Regions from separate parts of the Streptomyces sp. SCL15-4 genome, predicted to be linked through region 2. Evidence: predicted binding sites of a transcription regulator. Region 2 holds the regulator's gene; each other region holds the start of a gene.
What was found. Region 2 encodes HrcA, which represses chaperone genes, less so after heat shock. Its sites were predicted from a motif close to TTNGCACTCNGNNNNNCNGAGTGCNAA; they were not measured.

Region 1 (2,265 bases), 2.1 Mb from region 2:
CGGTGAGGACGGCCATGTCCTGGAGCATCGCCTTGCGGCGGTCGCCGAAGCCGGGGGCCTTCACCGCGACGGCGTTGAAGGTGCCGCGGATCTTGTTGACGACCAGGGTCGACAGGGCCTCGCCCTCGACGTCCTCGGCGATGATCAGCAGCGGCTTGGAGGCACCGGCCTGGATGACCTTCTCCAGCAGCGGCAGGAGGTCCGCGATGGCGGAGATCTTGCCCTGCGTGATCAGGATGTACGGCTCGTCGAGGACGGCCTCCATGCGCTCCTGGTCCGTCACGAAGTACGGCGACAGGTAGCCCTTGTCGAAGGCCATGCCCTCGGTGAAGTCCAGCTCCAGACCGAAGGTGTTGGACTCCTCGACGGTGATGACACCGTCCTTGCCGACCTTGTCCATCGCCTCGGCGATCAGCTCGCCGACCTGCTGGTCCTGGGCGGACAGCGCGGCGACGGCGGCGATGTCGGACTTCTCGTCGATCGGGCGCGCGGTGGCGAGCAGCTCGTCGGAGACGGCCTTGACCGCGGCGTCGATGCCCTTCTTCAGGGCGGCCGGGGAGGCACCGGCGGCGACGTTCTTCAGGCCCTCGCGGACGAGCGCCTGGGCGAGCACGGTGGCGGTGGTGGTGCCGTCACCCGCGATGTCGTTGGTCTTGGTCGCCACCTCCTTCACCAGCTGGGCGCCGAGGTTCTCGTACGGGTCCTCGATCTCCACCTCGCGGGCGATCGTGACACCGTCGTTGGTGATGGTGGGGGCGCCGAACTTCTTGTCGATGACGACGTTGCGGCCGCGGGGGCCGATCGTCACCTTGACGGTGTCGGCAAGCTTGTTGACGCCGCGCTCAAGGGCGCGACGGGCGTCCTCGTCGAACTTCAGGATCTTCGCCATGACAGCGGGAGCCCTCTCGGAATTCTGTAGGTGAAAAACGCCGCGCCCCGGGCGCCCGGCTTCTTATTCGATCGCGGGGGCCAGGGGCGCAGCTCAAGCGGAGAGTTGCTTGAGGTGATTACTTCTCGATGATCGCGAGCACGTCGCGAGCCGAGAGGACGAGGTACTCGTCGCCGTTGTACTTCACCTCGGTGCCGCCGTACTTGCTGTAGAGGACGACGTCGCCGACCTTGACGTCGAGCGGAAGCCGCTCGCCGTTCTCGAACCGGCCCGGGCCCACGGCGAGGACGGCGCCCTCCTGGGGCTTCTCCTTCGCGGTGTCCGGGATGACCAGGCCAGAGGCCGTGGTCTGCTCGGCGTCCAGCGGCTGGACCACGATGCGGTCCTCGAGCGGCTTGATGGCAACCTTGGAGCTGGCGGTCGTCACGATCCGACCTCCCCCTTCGGAGATCTCACGGGGTTAACTGTCTGAGGTGGCGACCAGGTCGATCCGTCGTCGCGGGTGCCGGACCTGCCCGTCGCGTTTGTTGGCACTCTCACCTGCGGAGTGCCAGAGCCGAGACTATGACCGGGGTTAGCACTCGGTCAAGCGGAGTGCCAATGCCGCGCGGCGCGGCGGCGGTGAATCGGCCGTCCCGGCGTTGACCGGCGGGCCGGCCCGTACCGGAAAGAGCCGGCAGGTGGCCCTCGGGGCGGGCCGCCGTCAGGCCGTGTTCCCGGGCCGCTTCGAGGACCCGTGCCGTGTGCTCGCGCACGGGGACGTCCGTCGGCCCGCCGGGGCCCGCGAGGACGAGGCCGCCGGGGATGAGGCGGCGGGTGAGGGCGGCCGTCGGCGCGGCGGGGCGGGCGGAGCAGGCCGAGGCGGGTGCGGAGGCGGTCCTGCCGGCCGCCTCATCCCGGCGCGCCGGCCGGCGTACGGCAGTCCGGCCGGGGCCCGGTGGCCGGCGGTGCGGTCGCCGGGGCCGGCGCCGAGAGCGCGCAGGCGGGCGAGGCGGCGGCAGCCGGGGGCGGTGGTGCCGTCGGTGACGGGCAGGGTGGCATGGAGCGCAGTTCGCGGACCGTACCGGCGCACCCGGAGGCCTCGGGCGCCGCCGCCGCAGGTGCGGACGTGGTCGGGGACGGTGGGGCAGGCCGGGTCCCGGGGGCGGCAGCCGGGGATGGTGGTGCCGTCGGTGACGGGCAGGATGGCATGGAGCGCAGTTCGCGGACCGTACCGGCGCACCCGGAGGCCGCGGGCGGCGCCGCCGCCGCAGGTGCGGACGTGGTCGGGGACGGTGGGGCAGGCCGGGTCCCGGGGGCGGCAGCCGGGGGCGGTGGTGTGCGGGCGTATGCCTTCGGCGGTCTTTCCGCCGTGGTGTTCCACGGGGTCGACGGGC
Region 2 (2,265 bases):
TCGGCGACCGGCAGCCCGTTGCGCACCGCGTCCAGCCGCAGTTCCGCCCGCTCGGACGCGAGCACGGCGTCCAGCCCGACCGCTCCGTACACCTCCGCCCCGGCGAACACCGCCGAGCCGAACACGTGGTCGAAATGAGGGTGGGTGAGCGCGAGATGGGTCACACGGCCGCCCGCCAGCTCCTCCGCCCGCGCCCGCAGCCGGGCCCCCTCCGCCAGGCTCGAACCGGCGTCCACGAGCAGCGCCGTCCCCTCGCCCACGACCAGCCCCACCGTGCAGTCCCAGCCCGGCAGCCGGCACCGCCCCACCCCGGCCGCCAGCCGTTCCCACCCCAGCTCTTCCCAAGTCACGGTCATACCCGCGACGCTAGCGGTAGGACCCGGTACGGCGGACCGACCTTGCCCGGTGTGGACCGGACGGCCGTACACTGGGCCGGGGAATGCTGGCACTCGTGTGGGAGGAGTGCCAGGCGGACGACCCGATGGGACGACGGACGACGTGCTGGAGGTGCGCGCGAATGCTGAGTGAACGCAGGCTTCAGGTACTGCGCGCCATCGTCCAGGACTACGTGGGCACCGAGGAGCCGGTCGGTTCCAAGGCGCTCACCGAGCGGCACAACCTCGGCGTCTCCCCGGCCACCGTCCGCAACGACATGGCGGCCCTGGAGGACGAGGGGTACATCGCGCAGCCGCACACCAGCGCGGGGCGCATCCCCACCGACAAGGGCTACCGCCTGTTCGTGGACAAGCTCGCGGGCGTGAAGCCGATGACCGCGCCGGAGCGGCGGGCGATCCAGAACTTCCTGGAGGGCGCCGTCGACCTCGACGACGTCGTGGCGCGCACGGTGCGGCTGCTCGCGCAGCTGACCCGGCAGGTCGCCGTCGTGCAGTACCCGTCGCTGACCCGGTCCACGGTCCGGCACGTGGAGTTGCTCTCGCTCGCCCCGGCGCGCGTGATGCTCGTGCTGATCACCGACACCGGCCGGGTCGAGCAGCGTATGGTCGACTGCCCGGCCCCGTTCGGCGAGGCCTCGCTGGCGGATCTGCGGGCCCGGCTGAACAGCAGGGTCGCGGGCCGCCGGTTCACGGACGTGCCGAGGCTGGTCGAGGACCTGCCGGACGCCTTCGAGCCGGAGGACCGCGGTACGGTCTCCACGGTGCTCTCCACTTTGCTGGAGACACTGGTGGAGGAGAACGAGGAGCGGCTGATGATCGGCGGCACCGCCAATCTCACCCGCTTCGGGCACGACTTCCCCCTCACGATCCGGCCCGTCCTGGAGGCACTGGAGGAGCAGGTCGTGCTCCTCAAGCTCCTCGGCGAGGCGAAGGAACCGGGCGTGACCGTGCGTATCGGGCACGAGAACGCCCATGAAGGACTCAACTCCACCTCCGTCGTGTCGGTCGGCTACGGTTCGGGCGGCGAGGCGGTTGCCAAGCTCGGCGTGGTCGGACCGACCCGCATGGACTACCCGGGAACGATGGGAGCGGTACGCGCAGTGGCACGGTACGTCGGACAGATCCTGGCGGAGTCGTAAGTGGCCACGGACTACTACGCCGTTCTCGGCGTGCGCCGCGACGCGTCGCAGGATGAGATCAAGAAGGCGTTCCGTCGGCTCGCGCGCGAGCTGCACCCGGACGTCAACCCCGATCCGAAGACCCAGGAGCGGTTCAAGGAGATCAACGCCGCCTACGAGGTGCTGTCGGACCCGCAGAAGAAGCAGGTCTACGACCTCGGCGGCGACCCGCTCTCGCAGTCCGGCGGCGCCGGCGCGGGCGGCTTCGGGGCCGGCGGCTTCGGCAACTTCTCCGACATCATGGACGCGTTCTTCGGCACGGCGTCGCAGCGCGGGCCGCGCTCGCGCACCCGGCGCGGCCAGGACGCGATGATCCGGATCGAGATCGAGCTGGACGAGGCGGCCTTCGGGACGACCAAGGACATCCAGGTCGACACCGCCGTCGTCTGCGCCACCTGCAACGGCGAGGGCGCGGCCCCGGGCACGTCCCCGCAGACGTGTGACATGTGCCGCGGCCGGGGTGAGGTCTCGCAGGTCACCCGGTCCTTCCTGGGCCAGGTCATGACCTCCCGGCCGTGCCCGCAGTGCCAGGGCTTCGGCACGGTCGTGCCGACCCCGTGCCCGGAGTGCGCCGGCGACGGCCGCGTCCGCTCCCGCCGCACGCTCACCGTGAAGATCCCGGCCGGTGTCGACAACGGCACCCGGATCCAGCTCGCGGGCGAGGGCGAGGTCGGTCCCGGCGGCGGCCCGGC
Region 3 (2,265 bases), 960 kb from region 2:
GTCGACAGGGCCTCGCCCTCGACGTCCTCGGCGATGATCAGCAGCGGCTTGCCCGACTGCATGACCTTCTCCAGCAGCGGGAGCAGGTCCTTGACCGCGGAGATCTTGGAGTTGGCGATGAGGATGTACGGGTCCTCGAGAACCGCCTCCATGCGCTCCATGTCGGTCGCGAAGTAGGCGGAGATGTAGCCCTTGTCGAAGCGCATACCCTCGGTGAGCTCCAGCTCGAGACCGAAGGTGTTGGACTCCTCGACGGTGATGACGCCTTCCTTGCCGACCTTGTCCATGGCCTCGGCGATCAGCTCGCCGATCTGGGTGTCGGCGGCGGAGATGGACGCGGTGGAGGCGATCTGCTCCTTGGTCTCGACGTCCTTCGCCTGCTCCAGCAGGGCGGCGGAGACGGCCTCGACGGCCTTCTCGATACCGCGCTTGAGAGCCATCGGGTTGGCACCGGCGGCGACGTTGCGCAGACCCTCCTTGACCAGGGCCTGGGCCAGCACGGTCGCGGTGGTCGTACCGTCGCCGGCGACGTCGTCCGTCTTCTTGGCGACTTCCTTGACCAGCTCGGCGCCGATCTTCTCGTACGGGTCCTCGAGCTCGATCTCCTTGGCGATGGAGACACCGTCGTTGGTGATCGTGGGCGCGCCCCACTTCTTCTCGAGGACGACGTTGCGGCCCTTGGGGCCGAGCGTCACCTTCACGGCGTCCGCGAGCTGGTTCATGCCGCGCTCGAGGCCGCGCCGCGCCTCCTCGTCGAACGCGATGATCTTGGCCATGTGAAGTGGTCCCTCCAGGACTGGGGGTGATTCCTTCGGACCGCGCCCGCGCCCGCGACGGACGGCTCGCCGGCCTCGTGGTTCCTTGCCCCACCCGGCCTGCGGGCCTCACCGACCCGGTCCTTCGCTGTCACTCTCACCTTCAGAGTGCTAACGCAATGATTAGCACTCGGCATGGTCGAGTGCAAGCGCCCGGCCGGGTGGACGGCGCCCGTCAGCCGCCCGCGAACACCGGAACCGGGGCGCGGCCGGGGGCACGGCGAAGGGCCCGCACCCTCTGTGAGGTGCGGGCCCTTCACGCGAAAACATTCAGGCGGTGACGCGAACCATGTCGGCCTGCGGACCCTTCTGGCCCTGCGAGATCTCGAACTCGACCCGCTGGCCCTCTTCCAGGGTGCGGTAGCCGTCCATCTGAATCGCGCTGTAGTGGACGAAGACGTCCGCACCACCGTCGACCGCGATGAAGCCGTACCCCTTCTCCGCGTTGAACCACTTGACGGTGCCCTGAGCCATGCCTAACTCCCCTATTACTGGCCCTTGCACAGATCCACACTTCGCGGACCCGGGTCAGACCTCACCCCCCAACTGGTCGGGGGCGTGCGCCGGAACGCGTCGACCGCGGCTGAATGTATCTGTCCAACTGCCGTCTGCAACAGGTCAATCGGACGAGAATTCTGGACGTGCGGGGTCCGGAATATGGCGAGAATTCACCCGACTCCAGGGCAAGTCGGGCCCCATAAAAGCCACAAAAGCCGCGCAGAACCCGCACAACTTGGCTACTTCTTATCGGGCGCGCGGCATGAATCCAGGGCTCGCGACCATCGGGCCGCGACCGTGTTCCCCAACTCTACCGCGTTCAATCACGCAGAATTGCCCCCTCCGTTTCTCTTACGGAGGGGGCAATCGAGTGGACGGTCGGTGACCGGCCGCGCCGTCGGAAAGGATCAGCCGCCGGCGACCGCGGGAATGATCGACACGCCGGCGCCATCGGGGGTCGCCGTCTCCAGGCCCTGCTCGAAGCGCACGTCGTCGTCGTTGACGTACACGTTGACGAACCGGCGCAGCTTGCCCTGGTCGTCCAGGACGCGGGCGGCGATCCCGGTGTGGTTCTTCTCCAGGTCCGCGATGACCTCGCCGAGCGTGGCGCCCTCGGCCGGGACCTCGGCCCGGCCGCCGGTGTAGGTGCGCAGGATGGTGGGGATGCGAACGGTCACGCTCATGCGAGGCCAGCCTCTCGGAAGGAGTCCAGGGTCGGGCGGATGGTGGCGGTCAGGCCGGTCCCGGCCACCGCGTCCAGGGTCTTCAGGCCGTCACCGGTGTTGAGGACGACCGTGGTCTTCGCCGGGTCCAGCAGCCCCGCCTCGAGCAGCTTGCGGGTCACGCCGACGGTCACCCCGCCCGCCGTCTCCGCGAAGATGCCCTCGGTGCGGGCCAGCAGCCGGATGGCGTCGACGATCTCCTCGTCCGTGACGTCCTCCACGGCACCGCC

Region 1: a site for HrcA is predicted at 1,464-1,490, ahead of groES (co-chaperone GroES). Genes of this name have one in related genera too.
Region 3: a site for HrcA is predicted at 939-965, ahead of groL (chaperonin GroEL). Genes of this name have one in related genera too.

What each region holds. Positions count from the first base shown of each region.
Region 1 covers NZ_JAOBTQ010000001.1:3,530,986-3,533,250, forward strand. The annotation lists gene groL (chaperonin GroEL) at 1-889, opposite strand, end outside; gene groES (co-chaperone GroES) at 1,008-1,316, opposite strand.
Region 2 covers NZ_JAOBTQ010000001.1:5,652,210-5,654,474, forward strand. The annotation lists gene SCK26_RS25270 (MBL fold metallo-hydrolase) at 1-356, opposite strand, end outside; gene hrcA (heat-inducible transcriptional repressor HrcA) at 518-1,534, shown strand; gene dnaJ (molecular chaperone DnaJ) at 1,535-2,265, shown strand, end outside.
Region 3 covers NZ_JAOBTQ010000001.1:4,689,179-4,691,443, reverse strand. The annotation lists gene groL (chaperonin GroEL) at 1-776, opposite strand, end outside; gene SCK26_RS20725 (cold-shock protein) at 1,086-1,289, opposite strand; gene SCK26_RS20720 (MoaD/ThiS family protein) at 1,721-1,996, opposite strand; gene thrC (threonine synthase) at 1,993-2,265, opposite strand, start outside.